2 regions of the Rhizobium sp. S163 genome follow, and region 2 is predicted to be linked to the other one. Evidence: predicted binding sites of a transcription regulator. Region 2 holds the regulator's gene; the other holds the start of a gene.

Region 1 (7,882 bases), on a different contig from region 2:
GTGACGATCGCCCAACCGGAACTGGCGCTCGGGACGCATTTCTTCAGCGCGCACGAGGTGAATTTCGAAGACGGCACCACCGAGTGGCTGGGCGTGACGCTGCCCAACACCTTGACCAGCCAGACGATGAAGCGGCTGGGCATCAGCACGATGGAAAGCTCGATCATCTCGGGCACGCCGATCCTGAACGCGCTCGGCCGGATCACCATTCCGGATGACACGAGACAGCGGATCGACTCGATGCTGACGCCGGGATCGACGCTGACGATCTCCGATACCGGCGTCGGCCCGGAGACCGGTCAGGGCACCGACTTCATCACGCTGACGCGCGGCTAAACGAGCTCCACATCGATCACTCCGGGAGCCGAGCGCATGGCGGCGGCGATTTCGGGCGTGATCCTGTATTTCTGTGCCAATTCCACCTCGATCTCGCGCTTGCCATCCTCCTTGATGACGATGAAGGAGACGAGCCCGTCGCCCCTGGCGTTGAGATGGGCGGCAACGGCGCGCAGCGGGCCGGAATCACGGACATAGACACGCAGCGCCTTCTGCATCTGCAGCGACTTTTCCTCCAGCGACTGGATCGTCTGGATGCGCAGACCGATGCCCTCCGGTCGCTCTTCGCCGGTCGCGGTGATGACGAAGGATTTTCCAGATTCCAGCATGTCGCGATACTGGTTGAGCATCTCCGAGAAGAGCACCGCTTCGAACTGGCCTGATGAATCCGAGAAGACGATGATGCCCATCTTGTTGCCGGTGCGCGTCTTGCGCTCCTGCTTGGAAATGACGGTTCCGGCCAGACGCGCATTGCTGGCGCCCTGCTTCACGGCGGCCGCGAAATCACCAAAGGTCTGGACGCGCATCTTTTCCAGCACGCTGCTGTAGCTGTCGAGCGGATGGGCCGTCAGATAGAAACCGAGGACCTGGAACTCCTTGAGCAGGCGCTCGGAGGGCAGCCAGGGCGAGAAAGGCGGCATCGAGATCTTTTCCGGACCCGATGACAACACACCGCCAAAGATATCCGACTGGCCGCTCAGCTTGTTTTCCTGGGCGCGCTGGGCATAGCCCATGATGCGATCGATGCCGCCAGAGAGCTGGGCGCGATCGAGCTCGAAGCAATCGAAGGCGCCGGCGAAGATCAGGCTTTCCAGCACACGCCGGTTGACCTGCTTGGGGTCGATGCGCAGGCAGAAATCCTCGAGGCTGGCGAAGGGCGTGTCACCGCGCACCTCGACGATATGGTCGACGGCCGATTCGCCGACCCCCTTCAGCGCCGCCAGCGCGTAATAGATGCGGTTGTCGCCGGTCTGGAAGTGGCGGAACGAGGTCTGTACGGAGGGCGCGATCACCTCGATACCGAGGCGCTTGGCATCCTGGCGGAAATCGTTGACCTTTTCGGTGTTCGACATGTCGAGCGTCATCGAGGCGGCGAGGAATTCGACCGGATAATGCGCCTTCATGTAGGCGGTCTGGTAGGAGACGATGGCGTAGGCGGCAGCGTGCGACTTGTTGAAGCCGTAGTTGGCGAACTTCGCCAGAAGCTCGAAGATGTTGTCTGCTTGCGGCTTCGACACGCCGTTCTTGACGGCGCCGACGACGAAGCGCTCGCGCTGCTGGTCCATCTCCGCCTTGATCTTCTTACCCATGGCGCGACGCAGAAGATCGGCCTCGCCGAGCGAATAGCCCGAGAGCACCTGAGCGATCTGCATGACCTGCTCCTGGTAGACGATAACGCCCTGCGTCTCCTTCAAGAGGTAATCGATGGTCGGGTGGATCGATTCGAGCTCTTCCTCGCCATGCTTGCGGGCATTGTAGGTCGGGATGTTCTCCATCGGACCCGGGCGATACAGCGCCACGAGCGCGATGATGTCCTCGATGCAGTCCGGCCGCATGCCGATCAGCGCCTTGCGCATGCCGGCACTTTCCACCTGGAACACGCCGACCGTTTCGCCGCGCGACAGCATCTCATAGGTCAGCCTGTCATCGAGCGGGATCGCGGCGAGATCGACCTTGATGCCGCGCTTGGCGACGAAGTCGACGGCGACCTTCAGCGTCGTCAGTGTCTTCAGGCCGAGGAAGTCGAACTTGACGAGACCGGCCTGTTCGACCCACTTCATGTTGAACTGGGTGACCGGCATGTCGGAGCGCGGATCGCGATACATCGGCACCAGCTTCGACAGCGGGCGATCGCCGATGACGATACCGGCGGCGTGGGTCGATGCGTGGCGGTAGAGACCTTCGATCTTCTGCGCGATATCGAGCAGGCGGGCGACGACGGGCTCCTTGTCGGCCTCCTCCTGCAGCTTCGGCTCTTCCTCGATCGCCTTCGACAGCGGTGTCGGGTTGGCCGGATTGTTCGGCACCAGCTTGCAGATCTTGTCGACCTGGCCGTAGGGCATTTCCAACACGCGGCCGACGTCGCGAAGGGCGGCGCGCGCCTGTAGCGAGCCGAAGGTGATGATCTGTGCCACCTGCTCGCGGCCATATTTCTTCTGCACGTAGCGGATCACCTCTTCGCGGCGATCCTGGCAGAAGTCGATATCGAAGTCGGGCATCGAGACGCGTTCCGGATTGAGGAAGCGTTCGAAGAGCAGCGAGAAGCGCAGTGGATCGACGTCGGTGATGGTGAGCGCATAGGCGACCAGCGAGCCCGCACCGGAGCCGCGGCCGGGGCCAACCGGGATATCCTGCAGCTTCGCCCACTTGATGAAGTCGGCAACGATCAGGAAGTAGCCGGGGAATTTCATGCGCTCGATAACGCTGAGCTCGAATTCCAGGCGGTCGCGGTAATCCTTCTCCTCATAGCCCGCAGACATGCCGAGCGTCTGAAGGCGCATGTCGAGACCTTCGACCGCCTGGCGGCGAAGCTCCAGCGATTCGGCGCGCTCCGCCTCTTCCGGATCCGCGGTGGCGCCGGTGAAGCGTGGGAGGATCGGCTTGCGGGTTTTCAAAACGAAGGAGCAGCGGCGGGCGATCTCCACCGTATTTTCAAGCGCCTCGGGCAGATCGGCGAAAAGCTTCACCATCTCGGCGCGGCTCTTCAGGTAGTGATCAGGCGTCAGGCGAAAACGCGTGTCGTCGGAGACGATGGCATTGTGCGCCACGGCCATCAGCGCGTCGTGCGCGTCGTAATCGTCGCGCGTCGGGAAGAAGGCCTCGTTGGTCGCGACCAGCGGGATCTCGTGCTCATAGGCAAGTCCGATCACCCGCTGCTCGTGGCGCTTGTCATAGGTACCCTGGCGCTGAAGCTCCATGTAGAGTCGGTCGCCGAACTTGTCCTTCAGCGACAGCAAGCGCGCGGTCGCCGGCGCGATGTGCCCCTCTTTCAGCGGCATGTCGATCGGGCCGGTCGATGCGCCTGACAGCGCGATCAGGCCCTCCGTGCCGAGCTCGTCGAGCCACGACGCCTTGATGTGGACCGCCTGCCCGGCGCCCTCGCCGCTGAGATAGGCACGGCTGACGAGATCCACCAGCCGTTCATAGCCTGCATCGGTGGCGGACAGGAGCACGATCGACGGCAGTTTCGCCAACTGCTGCTGGCCGCCGCGGCGCTCGGTCTCGAGGCCGTCTTCCATATCGATGGAGACCTGGCAGCCGATGATCGGCTGCAGACCTTCGTCCATCGATTTCTGCGCAAATTCCAGTGCGACGAATAGATTGTTGGTATCGGTGATGGCGATCGCCGGCTGGCTATCGCCCGATGCCTTGTAGAGAATTTTCTTGAGCGGCAGCGCCCCCTCAAGCAGCGAGAAGGCGGAGTGCACACGCAAGTGAACGAAGCCCGGCGTACCGCCGATGAAGTCGCTCGCGCCGTTTTCAGTGCCCGCCATGATATGCCTTTCCGCGCATCCGTATGAATCGGATGCATTGTCGGATTTGGGGACGTGGATGTCCAGAGAAGCGGGTACCATCGGACCGCATGACAGCCATGCGGTCCCCGTTATTCTTACATTGCCATGCAGATCAAAGAGAAGCTGGCAATAAACATTGCGATGGAGGTGAATGCTGCGATATCGCGGATCATGTCAGTCATTTGGCTCTCCTGTGCTCTTATGTTTTTATTTTGTTCTTCTCTTGTTCCGTTGTCAACAGGATTGTTTTCTGTTTGGTTAACGGCAAACGGGAGACGAGCATGCGTCGATTCATCTTTATGGCAGTCCTGCTTTCAGCCAACGCGGCCTTCGGCGCGGATCCTGATCCGGCGCGCATCGTCGATGTGGCGGTCGGCGACTGGAACGGCGATGGCAAGCCAGACCTGGCGTTGCTCGCCGAGGCTCCCGACGATGCCGCCGACGACCAGCTCGGCGTCTACATCTATCTGCGGGATGACCACGACCTGTTGCGGCTTACGACCAGCGCGCCCGGCAAGATCTGGGGAACCACGGTGGCGGAGGGGATTTACGGCCAGGAACCGGCGATCAAGGCGGCGGGCAAGAGCTCGATCGCCATCCACTCGCAGAACAGCGCCATCGGCCGCGACCGCTGGGAGCAGACGCTGACGCTTGCCTACCGCAACAACCAGTTCGTCGTCGCCGGCTACACCTACAGCCATTACGACACGCTGGATCCGGATGGCGGCGGCTCATGCGACTACAATGCGCTTACCGGCAAGCTGCAGCGAGACGGAAAGGATGCGAAGGCCGAGGCACGCACGATCACGATTGCCGACTGGAAGGACGAAACCGGGCAGTCGATCTGCGGCGGCTAGATTGGTCCTGACCAGGCGGTGAAATCTCAGAAATCCACGACCTTGCCATCGGCGATGGTGACGCGGCGGTCCATGCGGGCCGCGAGCTCGTGGTTGTGGGTGGCGATCAGGGCCGCGAGGCCGGACTGGCGCACCAACGCTTCCAACGCTTCAAAGACGTAGCTCGCCGTCTCAGGGTCGAGATTGCCTGTTGGTTCGTCGGCGAGCAGAAGGCTCGGCGCGTTGGCGACGGCGCGGGCGATCGCCACGCGCTGCTGTTCACCGCCAGAGAGTTCCCCCGGACGATGGGCGCCCCGGTGGCCGATGCGCATGTAGTCGAGCAGCTGCCCTGCCCGCACCTTGGCTTCGTTGCGCGGCAGGCCGGCGATCATCTGCGGCATCATGATGTTTTCAAGCGCCGAGAATTCCGGAAGCAGGTGGTGGAACTGGTAGACGAAGCCGATCTCGCTGCGCCGGATCGCCGTGCGCTTATCGTCGGAGAGGCCATTGCAAGCATTGCCGCTGATGGTGACTTCGCCGCCATCGGGATGCTCGAGCAGGCCCGCCAAGTGCAGCAGGGTCGACTTGCCGGTGCCTGATGGAGCCACAAGCGCGACGATCTCGCCGCTGTTGATGGTCAGGTCAGCCTTCTTCAGGATCGAAAGCTGGGTCTCTCCCTGGCCATAGTGACGCTCGACGCCGGAAAGCTTGAGAACGGTATTCCGCTTCATGTAATCAGCATTCCTTATTCGTAGCGCAGGGCCTGCACGGGATCGAGCTTGGAAGCGCGCCATGCGGGGAAGATTGTCGCGAAGAAAGACAGCGTCAGCGCCATGACGACGACGGAGACCGTTTCGCCGACCTCCATCTTGGCCGGCAGCTGGCTGAGGAAATAGAGCTGCGGGTCGAACAGCACCGTGCCCGACAGCCAGGAGAAGAACGCGCGGATTTTCTCGATGTTGATGCAGACGATGACGCCGAGCAGCACGCCGGCAAAAGTGCCGACCAGGCCGATCGCGGCACCCGTCATGAAGAATATGCGCATGATGGCGCCGGAGCTCGCGCCCATGGTTCTGAGGATCGCGATATCGCTGCCCTTGTCCTTCACCAGCATGATGAGGCCGGAGATGATGTTCAGGGCGGCGACGAGAACGATCAGCGTCAGGATCATGAACATGACGTTGCGCTCGACCTGCAGGGCCGAGAAGAAGGTCTGGTTACGCTGGCGCCAGTCGGTAATCGCGATCTGACGGCCGGCGGCGGCCTCCACCTTGGGGCGCAGCTCGTCGATATTGTCGGGATTGTCGACATAGAGCTCGATCGACTGCACCAGCCCTTCGGCGTTGAAATAGAGCTGCGCTTCCTCGAGCGGCATATAGATGATCGTCGCGTCGTATTCCGACATGCCGATCTCGAAGATGCCCGAGACCTTGTAGGATTTGACGCGCGGATTGATGCCCATCGGCGTCACGTCACCTTCCGGTGATATGAGCGTAATGGTGTCGCCCGCCTGCAGGCCGAGCTGGTCTGCCATGCGCGAGCCGATGAGAACGCCCTGGCCAGCCGCAAAGCCGACGAGGTCACCGGACTTGATGTTGTCGGAGACGGTTTTCACCTTGCTCAGGTCTTCGGCGCGGATGCCGCGAACCAAAGCGCCGGTGCCAGCGCCGCCCGCGCCTGAGGCCAGCGTCTGGCCTTCGACGAGTGGCAGCGCCACCTTGATGCCGGGGACGGCGCCCAGGCGATCGGTCAGCGCCGGATAATCGGTAAAGGGCCCATCGACCGGCTGCACGATCATGTGGCCGTTGATGCCGAGGATGCGCGAGATCAGTTCGGTGCGGAAACCGTTCATCACGGCCATGACGATTATCAGCGTCGCGACGCCGAGCATGATGCCGATGAAGGAGAAGCCGGCGATCACCGAGATGAAGGCTTCCTTGCGGCGTGCGCGCAGATAGCGCCACGCCACAAGTCGCTCGAAAGCGGAAAATGGCCTGCTGGCCGCAGCCGAGCCGGATTTGGATCCCTGCTGGCTCACCGCTGCGTCTGCCATTTCGCCTCCCGCCTTCTTCTTAGCCCAAGAGCTTATTGATTGCCGCGTCGATGGTCATCGTTTCGCGGGCGCCAGTCTTGCGGTCCTTGACTTCCACTTCGCCGTTCGCGACCGCGCGCGGGCCGGCGATGATCTGTACGGGCACGCCGATCAGGTCCGCGGTTGCGAACTTGGTGCCGGCGCGATCGTCGGTATCGTCATAGAGAACATCGACGCCGGCCTTGGAGAGCTCCGCGTAGATCTTCTCGCAGGCTGCGTCGCAAGCGGCGTCGCCGGCCTTCATGTTGATCACGACGACATCGAAAGGCGCGACCGAGGCCGGCCAGATGATTCCGTTCTCGTCATGCGATGCTTCGATGATGGCGGGAACAAGGCGTGTCGGGCCGATACCGTAAGAACCCATGTGGACGGCGTGTTCCTTGCCATCAGGTCCCTGCACCTTCGCGCCCATCGGCTCGGAATATTTCGTGCCGAAGTAGAAGATATGGCCGACTTCAATTCCGCGTGCGGACAGGCGATCGCTCTCGGGGATGGCGTCGAAGGCGGCTTCGTCATGCATCTCGGAGGTGGCGGCGTAGACCGAGGTCCACTTCTTGAAGATCGTGTCCAGGCCGGCGACGTCGTCGAAGTTGGTGTCGACCGAGGGGATATCGAAATTCACGAAATCCTTGTGGCTGTAGACTTCCGATTCACCGGTGTCGGCGAGGATGATGAACTCGTGGCTGAGATCGCCGCCGATCGGGCCGGTGTCGGCGCGCATGGGAATGGCGCGCAGGCCGAGACGATCGAAGGTGCGCAGGTAAGCCGCGAACATCTTCTTGTAGGAATGCTCGGCGCCTTCGCGGGTCATGTCGAAGGAATAGGCGTCCTTCATCATGAATTCGCGCGAGCGCATGGTGCCGAAACGCGGACGGATTTCGTCGCGGAACTTCAGCTGGATGTGATAGAGGTTCAGCGGCAAGTCCTTGTAAGACTTGACCGAAGACCGGAAAATATCGGTGACCATCTCTTCGTTGGTCGGGCCATAAAGCATCGGACGGTCCTGACGGTCCTTGATGCGCAGCATCTCCTTGCCGTAGGCGTCGTAGCGGCCGCTTTCCTGCCAGAGCTCGGCCGACTGCAGGGTCGGCATCGACAGCTCG
Region 2 (7,882 bases):
CACCAGAATTCGATTGTTCTTGCGTGTATAGGTGATCCCGTTAGCAGCCAAATGCGCCTCTGTCACGGCGAGATCGGCAACGGAAAAGACAATCGCCGCGCCGCGCAAGCCGCGATCGGCCTTGGGCTCGGAGAGATCGTAGTAGGCGTTCAAGCCATCCGGCGACAGGATATTGATACAGGCGTTGCCGGCATCGAGGCTGACACCGAACGCCTCCTCGCGGGTCGCCTGCGCATCAGACGCCAACTGCAACAGCGGCGCGAACGCCTTCGGATCGGACGACGAGAGCACGATCGACAAGATGCCCAAAACGCCGTTCGCGTGCGTTTCCAACGCCTTGCGGTCGCTGGGCAGGGGGTTGACGCGCTGGCAGGCGAAGAGGAAGAAATCGGGCGCGCGTAGATCGGCCGCGAAAGCGAGGCGGAACGCGGCGGTCGCCTCGGAACCATCCGGCATCTTCATCTGCCGGGCGAACTCTAGCATGTCGCCGCCGCTCATGCTATCGGCAGTAAAGCGGGCGTGATCGCTATCGGCATCCGGCGTGCCGAAGACGATAGCCGACAAGCCGTCGTCGCCGCAGCGGAAGCGAAAGGCGCGGTCGCGAGCGGTGAAAACGTTGCCGTCTCCTATGGCCGCCTCGTAAGTCTCCAGACTGGCGACGCCGAGCGGCTCGAGATAGGTTTTGTCGGCGAAGAAGACGCAGGCATTCTCGGTGCCGAATGGGTGCCGCGCATCGACGGCGACGGTGAAACCGAGCTTGCCCAGGCGCTCGCGCGCCATCTCGATATTGACGACCGGCAGCACCACGTGGTCCAGAGGATGGGGGTCACGCATCAGCAAATCCTCCCGAAATCGGCAGAGATGTGCGCTGGCTTTCGCCACAATGCAAGAGGCGAGCGCGGTTAAATCGAATGAAGTGCAAAATCGCGACGATTCCGAGCCAAGTTTTACGAAAATTTAGGCACTTGCGGAACACATATGGAACATATAGTGTCCGTTCTGGCTTTGTTTCACGACTCTGGGGTTCATTTCGATGCTGACACGCAAGCAACAAGAACTGCTTCTGTTCATTCATGAGCGGATGAAAGAGTCGGGCGTTCCGCCATCCTTCGACGAAATGAAGGATGCACTCGATCTCGCATCAAAATCCGGCATTCACCGGCTGATCACGGCTCTGGAAGAGCGCGGCTTCATTCGCCGGCTGCCTAACCGGGCGCGCGCGCTTGAGGTCATCAAGCTGCCGGAGGCCTATAATCCGAGCCTGCAGCCGCGACGCGGCTTTTCGCCGAGCGTCATCGAGGGCAGCCTCGGCAAACCGCAGCCGGTGGCCGCAGCCCCTGCCCCGAAAGCCGCGCCAAGCGCCGACAACGGCAACTCGGCTTCCGTTCCCGTCATGGGCCGCATCGCTGCCGGTGTGCCGATCTCGGCGATCCAGAACAACACCCACGACATCACCGTCCCCGCCGACATGCTCGGCTCCGGCGAGCATTATGCGCTCGAGGTCAAGGGCGACTCGATGATCGAAGCCGGCATTTTCGACGGCGACACCGTCATCATCCGCAACGGCAACACCGCCAACCCCGGCGATATCGTCGTGGCGCTTGTCGACGATGAAGAGGCAACGCTGAAGCGTTTCCGCCGCAAGGGCGCGTCGATCGCGCTTGAGGCGGCCAACCCGGCTTATGAGACCCGCATTTTCGGGCCTGACCGCGTCAAGGTTCAGGGCAAGCTCGTCGGGCTTATTCGCCGGTATCACTGAGTGGTGACGGATCATCGCTGAAGCTGTCGTTGCGCCAGTCATAGGCGCGATGGCGCATCCAGGGGCGACCGAGACTTTCATAGGCTGCTTTGACGACGGGTGTCCCCTGCTCGTCGATGCGGATTTCAACGGCGCCCGATCGTCTGAGGGTTTCGCCGGTCAATAGCATTGCGCCGGAGCGGCATGTCGCCTGGCGGAGGCGCACCGGCGTGATGACGATATCGGCCACATCGCAGGCGGGACCGAGATAGGCGGCGTTTTCGAGCGTCGCGATGATGTAGCCGCTGTCGAGCGCTGTCACGCACCAGGCCGTTTTGAGGCATTGGAAGCCATTGTCGTTTGTGGAAGCCGCAGCAGCGCGCATCATGGCGCGGGCTTCGCGTTGTTGTTTCAACGTCAGTCTTGGCCTTGGCTCGCCCCTTCTCAGAATGGGCAAGGCCTCGCCGTCGAGCATCTCGGGCGGCTTGTGGTCTTCGATGGCGAGCGCGCGCTGCCATTGCCCGAAGATGAAGTCGGGCGGCCGTTCGCGGTTGCTGGCGAGGCTGTCGCTCTTGACTGATGCCACGAGGCTTCCATCCTCGGAGACAACCAGCTCTGGCGCCGGTGCGGCCGGGAGCAGGACGACGACAAGCGTTGCTAGCGCGGCAACCGCAGCGCCGATCCATCGCAGGCGTGTGCGCATCAGACCCCAGACGAGGAAGCCGAGGACGGCTAGCGCAAAATACCACTCCGGTATCCGCCCGATATCGACACTGCCGCCCCAGCCGGAAACCATCTTGGCGATATCGATCACCAGATCCAGCCCGAAGCCGGCGACGATCCATGGCGCCGCATCGAGGCCAAAGGGCGTCGCCAACATCGCGAGCATTCCGAAGGGCATGACGATGAAGGAGATGACGGGCATGGCGAGCAGGTTGGCGGGCAGGCCGTAGCCGCTCAGCCTGTGAAAATGCTCGATCGAAAACAGCGCCGTCGAGAAACCACCGATCATCGAGGTCAGCGCGATGCCGCCGAAGAAGCGGAACGTGGCCATAACCGGCTTAATTGCGGGGTGCGTCAGGAAGACGCTCTCTCGGTGCCGTCTCCTGGTCCAGACGGCAAAGCCTGCGACCAGCGCCAGCGTTGCGGCGTAGGACATCTGGAAGCTGGGGCCCAGCACCTCCGATGGCGACATCAGGATGATCAGCAGCGCCGAGAGCGCGATGTTGCGCAGGCTGATCGAGGGGCGATCGAACAGCACGGCGACCAGCATGATCGCCATCATGATGAAGGCGCGCTCGGCGGATACGGCAAAGCCTGAGATCATGTAATAGGCCGTCAACGCCAGAAGCGCGCTGCCGGCGGCGAGCTTCTTGGTCGGAAAGGCCTGCGCGAAACCGGGGAAGAGGCCGAAGAACAGGCGCAGCCCGACGAAGCAGATGCCTGCAGACAGCGCCATGTTGAGGCCCGAGATCGCCACGATATGCGCGAGGCCGGATTGGCGCAACGCCTCCGTCGTCTCGTTGGAGATGGCACGTCTCTCGTCGGTGACCAGCGAGGCGGCGAAGGCGCCGGTGTCGCCAGGCAGGATGCTGCGGATACGGTCGCCGATGCTGCTGCGCAAACCGTAGAGCCATTCCATGGCGCGATCGACGGCGGAGAGATCGATGGCATCCGCCTGCGAGGGGTTGGGCTGCGGAACGCCGTAGAAGAAGCCGTTGGCGCCAATGCCGTCGAAATAGGCAGAGAAGGCGAAATCGTTGAGTTCGGGCAACGCCGGTCCCGCCGGCGGCGTCAGGCGCACACGGCCGGTCAGCCAACCGCCGACCGCGACGGGCTCACCGGCACGCGCGACAAGTGAGACCTGCTGCGGCGGACGCTTGAGCGCAGGCTCATCAGTGCGTGTCACCCTGACGATATAGCGCCAGCGGCCGTTATCGTCGCCCTCCCGCCGTTCCACGCGGCCGGTCACAGTCGTTGTCACCGCCGTATCGAGAACGACGGTATCAGCGCGCCACGTCTCGAGTTGCGCCGCGAACATACCGAGGACGACAAGCAGGCCTGAGATCGCCACACGGCGTGTCGCGACGCGCGCGGAGCCCGCCAAGACGAAGACGATACCGAAAAGGATAGCCCAGGCTAGGAGCCGCATAGGGGGCACATCGACGGCGAGCCGGAACCAGGCGACGGCGCCAGCGCCGAGGAAGACGGGTGACGCCAGGAAGGAGCGGCCGTGGTCGAATTCGGTGCTGAATGCTTGCGCTGCAGCTGTCGCCCGACGGTTGGCTTGCCGGCTTGTGCGACTCAGAAAACCTGCCGTTGACTGCGTCAATGGCGCGCGCGTCATTATGGCACGGGCATTTTGCCCTGTTACGGTCGGCAAATTGGCAATTTGCGCCGCTTCGGGTGGCATCAAAACGACGTGACTGCCATTCAACTCCGGCATGCAACGACACCCGAAAGCCACCCTGAACTGCAATCAGAATGAGGCCAGCGGACCCTAAACGCAACTATAATCGTTTGAATTCAAACGGGAAATAAAACCATCAAAAATGTCAGGTTTATCATTGACTTCCGCTATGCGGAGACGACATCGCTGGAGTGCTTAAAAGTTGATACTGCGATGCACAAAATGGCATCACGGTAACTTGGCATTAGGCGCGCGATCATATAGCTATCGCAGACGACGCTTAACCCTATGGCGCTTTTAAGGCGCCAACCGCCAGTTTGGAGGATCAGAATGACGGATCAAAGCGCAACACTGAAACTCGGTGAGAAAACAGTCGACCTGCCGGTCAAGAGCGGCACGATCGGCCCTGATGTCATCGATATCGGCGCCCTCTACAAGAACACGGCTTCCTTCACGTACGATCCTGGTTTCACCTCGACCGCATCCTGTGAATCGAAAATCACTTACATCGATGGCGACGAGGGCGTTCTGCTCCATCGCGGTTACCCGATCGAGCAGCTGGCCGAACAGGGCGATTTCCTCGAAGTCTGCTACCTGCTTCTCTACGGCGAACTGCCGACGTCCGCGCAGAAGAAGGACTTCGACCATCGCGTGACGCATCACACCATGGTGCACGAGCAGATGAGCCGCTTCTTTACCGGCTTCCGCCGCGACGCGCATCCGATGGCCGTCATGTGCGGCTGCGTCGGCGCTCTGTCGGCCTTCTACCACGACAGCACCGACATCACCGATCCGCACCAGCGCATGGTCGCTTCGCTGCGCATGATCGCGAAAATGCCGACGATCGCCGCCATGGCTTACAAGTACCATATCGGCCAGCCCTTCGTTTACCCGAAGAACGACCTCGACTACGCGTCGAACTTCCTGCGCATGTGCTTTGCTGTTCCTTGCGAGGAATATGTGGTCAATCCGGTGCTTGCCCGCGCCATGGACCGCATCTTCATCCTGCACGCCGACCACGAGCAGAACGCTTCGACTTCGACCGTTCGCCTCGCCGGCTCCTCGGGCGCAAACCCGTTCGCCTGCATCGCGGCCGGCATTGCCTGCCTCTGGGGCCCGGCTCACGGCGGCGCCAACGAAGCGGCTCTCAACATGCTGCAGGAAATCGGCACGGTTGACCGCATTCCTGAGTACATCGCCCGCGCCAAGGACAAGAACGATCCGTTCCGCCTGATGGGCTTTGGCCACCGCGTCTACAAGAACTACGACCCGCGCGCCAAGATCATGCAGAAGACGACGCATGAAGTGCTCGGCGAGCTCGGCATCAAGGACGATCCGCTGCTCGACGTCGCCATGGAACTCGAGCGCATCGCGCTGACCGATCCATACTTCATCGAGAAGAAGCTCTATCCGAACATCGACTTCTATTCGGGTATCACGCTCAAGGCTCTCGGCTTCCCCACGACCATGTTCACCGTTCTGTTCGCTCTCGCGCGCACCGTCGGCTGGATCGCACAGTGGAACGAAATGATCGAAGATCCGCAGCAGCGTATCGGCCGTCCGCGCCAGCTCTACATCGGCGAAGCGCAGCGCGACTACGTTCCGGTTTCCAAGCGTTAATCTCGACGCATCGAAGCTTAAAAAGAAACCCGGTCAGTTCTGACCGGGTTTTTTGTTTTTCAGGACATCCAGCACGATTTCCGCGGCGTGGACACCAGGCGGCTTTTCGGTCTGCATCCGCTCCCAGACGAGATCGTAACCTTCCATCATCGAGCGGCGCGGCAAGGTGTCGGATGAGAGCTTTTCTACCCAGCGGGTGAAACTCGCGCCGCGCACGACCTCGTTGATATATTCGGGCACGACAGCGTAATCCGCGACGACGTTCGGGATCGCTGCCGTCCAGATCTTGATCTTGCCGGTCATCAGCTTGATGATCCAATCGACCTTATAAGCCGAGACCGTGGGCACGCCTGCAAGCCCCAGTTCAAGGATAACAGTGCCGGATGCGGCCATGGCGGCGTCGGCCTCGGCGAAGGCTTTCCACTTGTCGTCCTTGCCCGTCACCACCTCGGGCTTGACCGGCCAGTCCTTGATGATCTCGCGCACCATGGCCTCGCGGCGCGGCGCCGTCGGCAGCACAAAGCGCATGCCTTCATTGCGGGCGGAAAGCTCAGCCACCGCATCGCCGAAATAGGGCAAGAGCTTCGTGATCTCGGATCCGCGCGAGCCCGGCAGGAGCATGATCGTCTTCGGCTCATTTGCCGGGCGCGGCTTGCTTGCCGCCCTCGCCTTGCGGGTCGCGAGAACATCCGCATCAGCGGTCAGGCGATGGCCGACATAGCTTGTCGGCGGACCGCCCAGCTTGCGCATCACCTCGGGTTCGAAGGGCAGCACAGCGAGCACATGGTCGATATAGGGCAGCATGCGCTGCGCGCGGTATTCCTTCCACGCCCAGACGCTTGGACAGACATAGTTCACCACGGGGAGGTCAGGCAGCGCCGTGCGCACACGCTTGGCCACGCGGTGGGTGAAATCGGGGCTGTCGACAATGACGAGCACGTCGGGCTTGGCGGCGATCACGGCCGCCGCTGTTTGGCGGATGCGCTTGACCAGCGTCGGCAGCTTGGCGAGAACCTGGGTGATGCCCATGATCGACAGCTCGGAGAAATCGAACAGCGACGTCAGGCCCTGCGCTTGCAGGCCCTCGCCGCCAACGCCGATGAGTTCCACCGGACCCACATATTGCTGCTTCAACGCGGCGATCAGATCGGCCGCCAGAAGATCACCGGAGACTTCGCCCGCGATGATCGCGACCTTCAATGCACGCACGCTCATTCAAGCCCCCAGGATGGCAATCCACGATCCAGACCGCAGACGAAGATACCGGCTTCCTTTGCCGCCGATATGACTGCCGGGCGATCCAGGATCAGCGCGCGGCCCGCCTCGATCGCCACGCCTGCCAGACCGGCTTTGCTGGCATTCTCGATGGTCGAGATGCCGATCGACGGTAGATCGGCGCGCAGGTCCTGCTGCGGCTTGCAGAGCTTGACCAGGACGCCGCGCCGACGCGCCGAAATGCGACCGGCGGCGCGCAAATCGGCCACGCGCTGCAACATGCTATCGGTGCCCTCGACACCCTCAAGCGCCACGATGCGGCCACCGACAGAGACGGCGCCCTGCCCCACATCCAGCCGGCCGAGCGCGTCGGCTGCCGAACCCGCCTTGGCGATATCCTTGACGTCCTCGGATGACGGAGCGACAGCGCCGAGCGGACCGACGGCGGCCAGAAGATCCGGTGCGATCTCCTGCACGCCGATGACGCGACGGCCGTTCTTTTCGATCAGCCCGATCACCATGCGCAGCACAGTGTCATCGCCGCCAGACAGCAGCGTGCGAATGGTCGAGGGGATGCTTGCGAGCGTCTTCAGCGTCGGGCGAACCTCGCGCCATTCCGGTCGCCTGCGCACGGCGCCGGACATAACGACGCGGTCGATGCGATGGCTATCCAGCATGCCGTCAATGGCGGCGAAATCGCCGACGCCGACGATGGCGTGCTCGAAACCTTCCCATGAGCGGTCGGTCTCGTTCTTCAGCGCGATGATCAGCGGATCTTCGCCGGCGCTCTTGGCCGCCTCGGCGACGTAGGACGGCAGAAAGCCGCTGCCAGCGATGATCGCCAGGCGGCCTTTTGCCGTGTCACTTGCTGGAGACAAGATTTATCCCTTCTGTCCCCG

Evidence for each region. Region 2 encodes LexA, which represses DNA repair genes until DNA is damaged. Its sites were predicted from a motif close to TGTTCNNNNTGTGTTCNG; they were not measured.
Region 1: dnaE (DNA polymerase III subunit alpha) is a predicted target of LexA. The motif match lies at 4,065-4,082, and genes of this name have one in related genera.

What each region holds. Positions count from the first base shown of each region.
Region 1 is NZ_JAUDSA010000005.1:78,092-85,973, reverse strand. It holds gene QTL96_RS07260 (L,D-transpeptidase family protein) at 1-336, shown strand, start outside; gene dnaE (DNA polymerase III subunit alpha) at 333-3,830, opposite strand; gene QTL96_RS07250 (hypothetical protein) at 4,133-4,708, shown strand; gene QTL96_RS07245 (ABC transporter ATP-binding protein) at 4,735-5,418, opposite strand; gene QTL96_RS07240 (lipoprotein-releasing ABC transporter permease subunit) at 5,433-6,740, opposite strand; gene proS (proline--tRNA ligase) at 6,760-7,882, opposite strand, start outside.
Region 2 is NZ_JAUDSA010000003.1:149,456-157,337, reverse strand. It holds gene QTL96_RS00870 (VOC family protein) at 1-834, opposite strand, end outside; gene lexA (transcriptional repressor LexA) at 1,034-1,759, shown strand; gene QTL96_RS00860 (ComEC/Rec2 family competence protein) at 1,740-4,085, opposite strand; gene gltA (citrate synthase) at 4,479-5,768, shown strand; gene lpxB (lipid-A-disaccharide synthase) at 5,802-6,983, opposite strand; gene QTL96_RS00845 (LpxI family protein) at 6,980-7,861, opposite strand; gene lpxA (acyl-ACP--UDP-N-acetylglucosamine O-acyltransferase) at 7,865-7,882, opposite strand, start outside.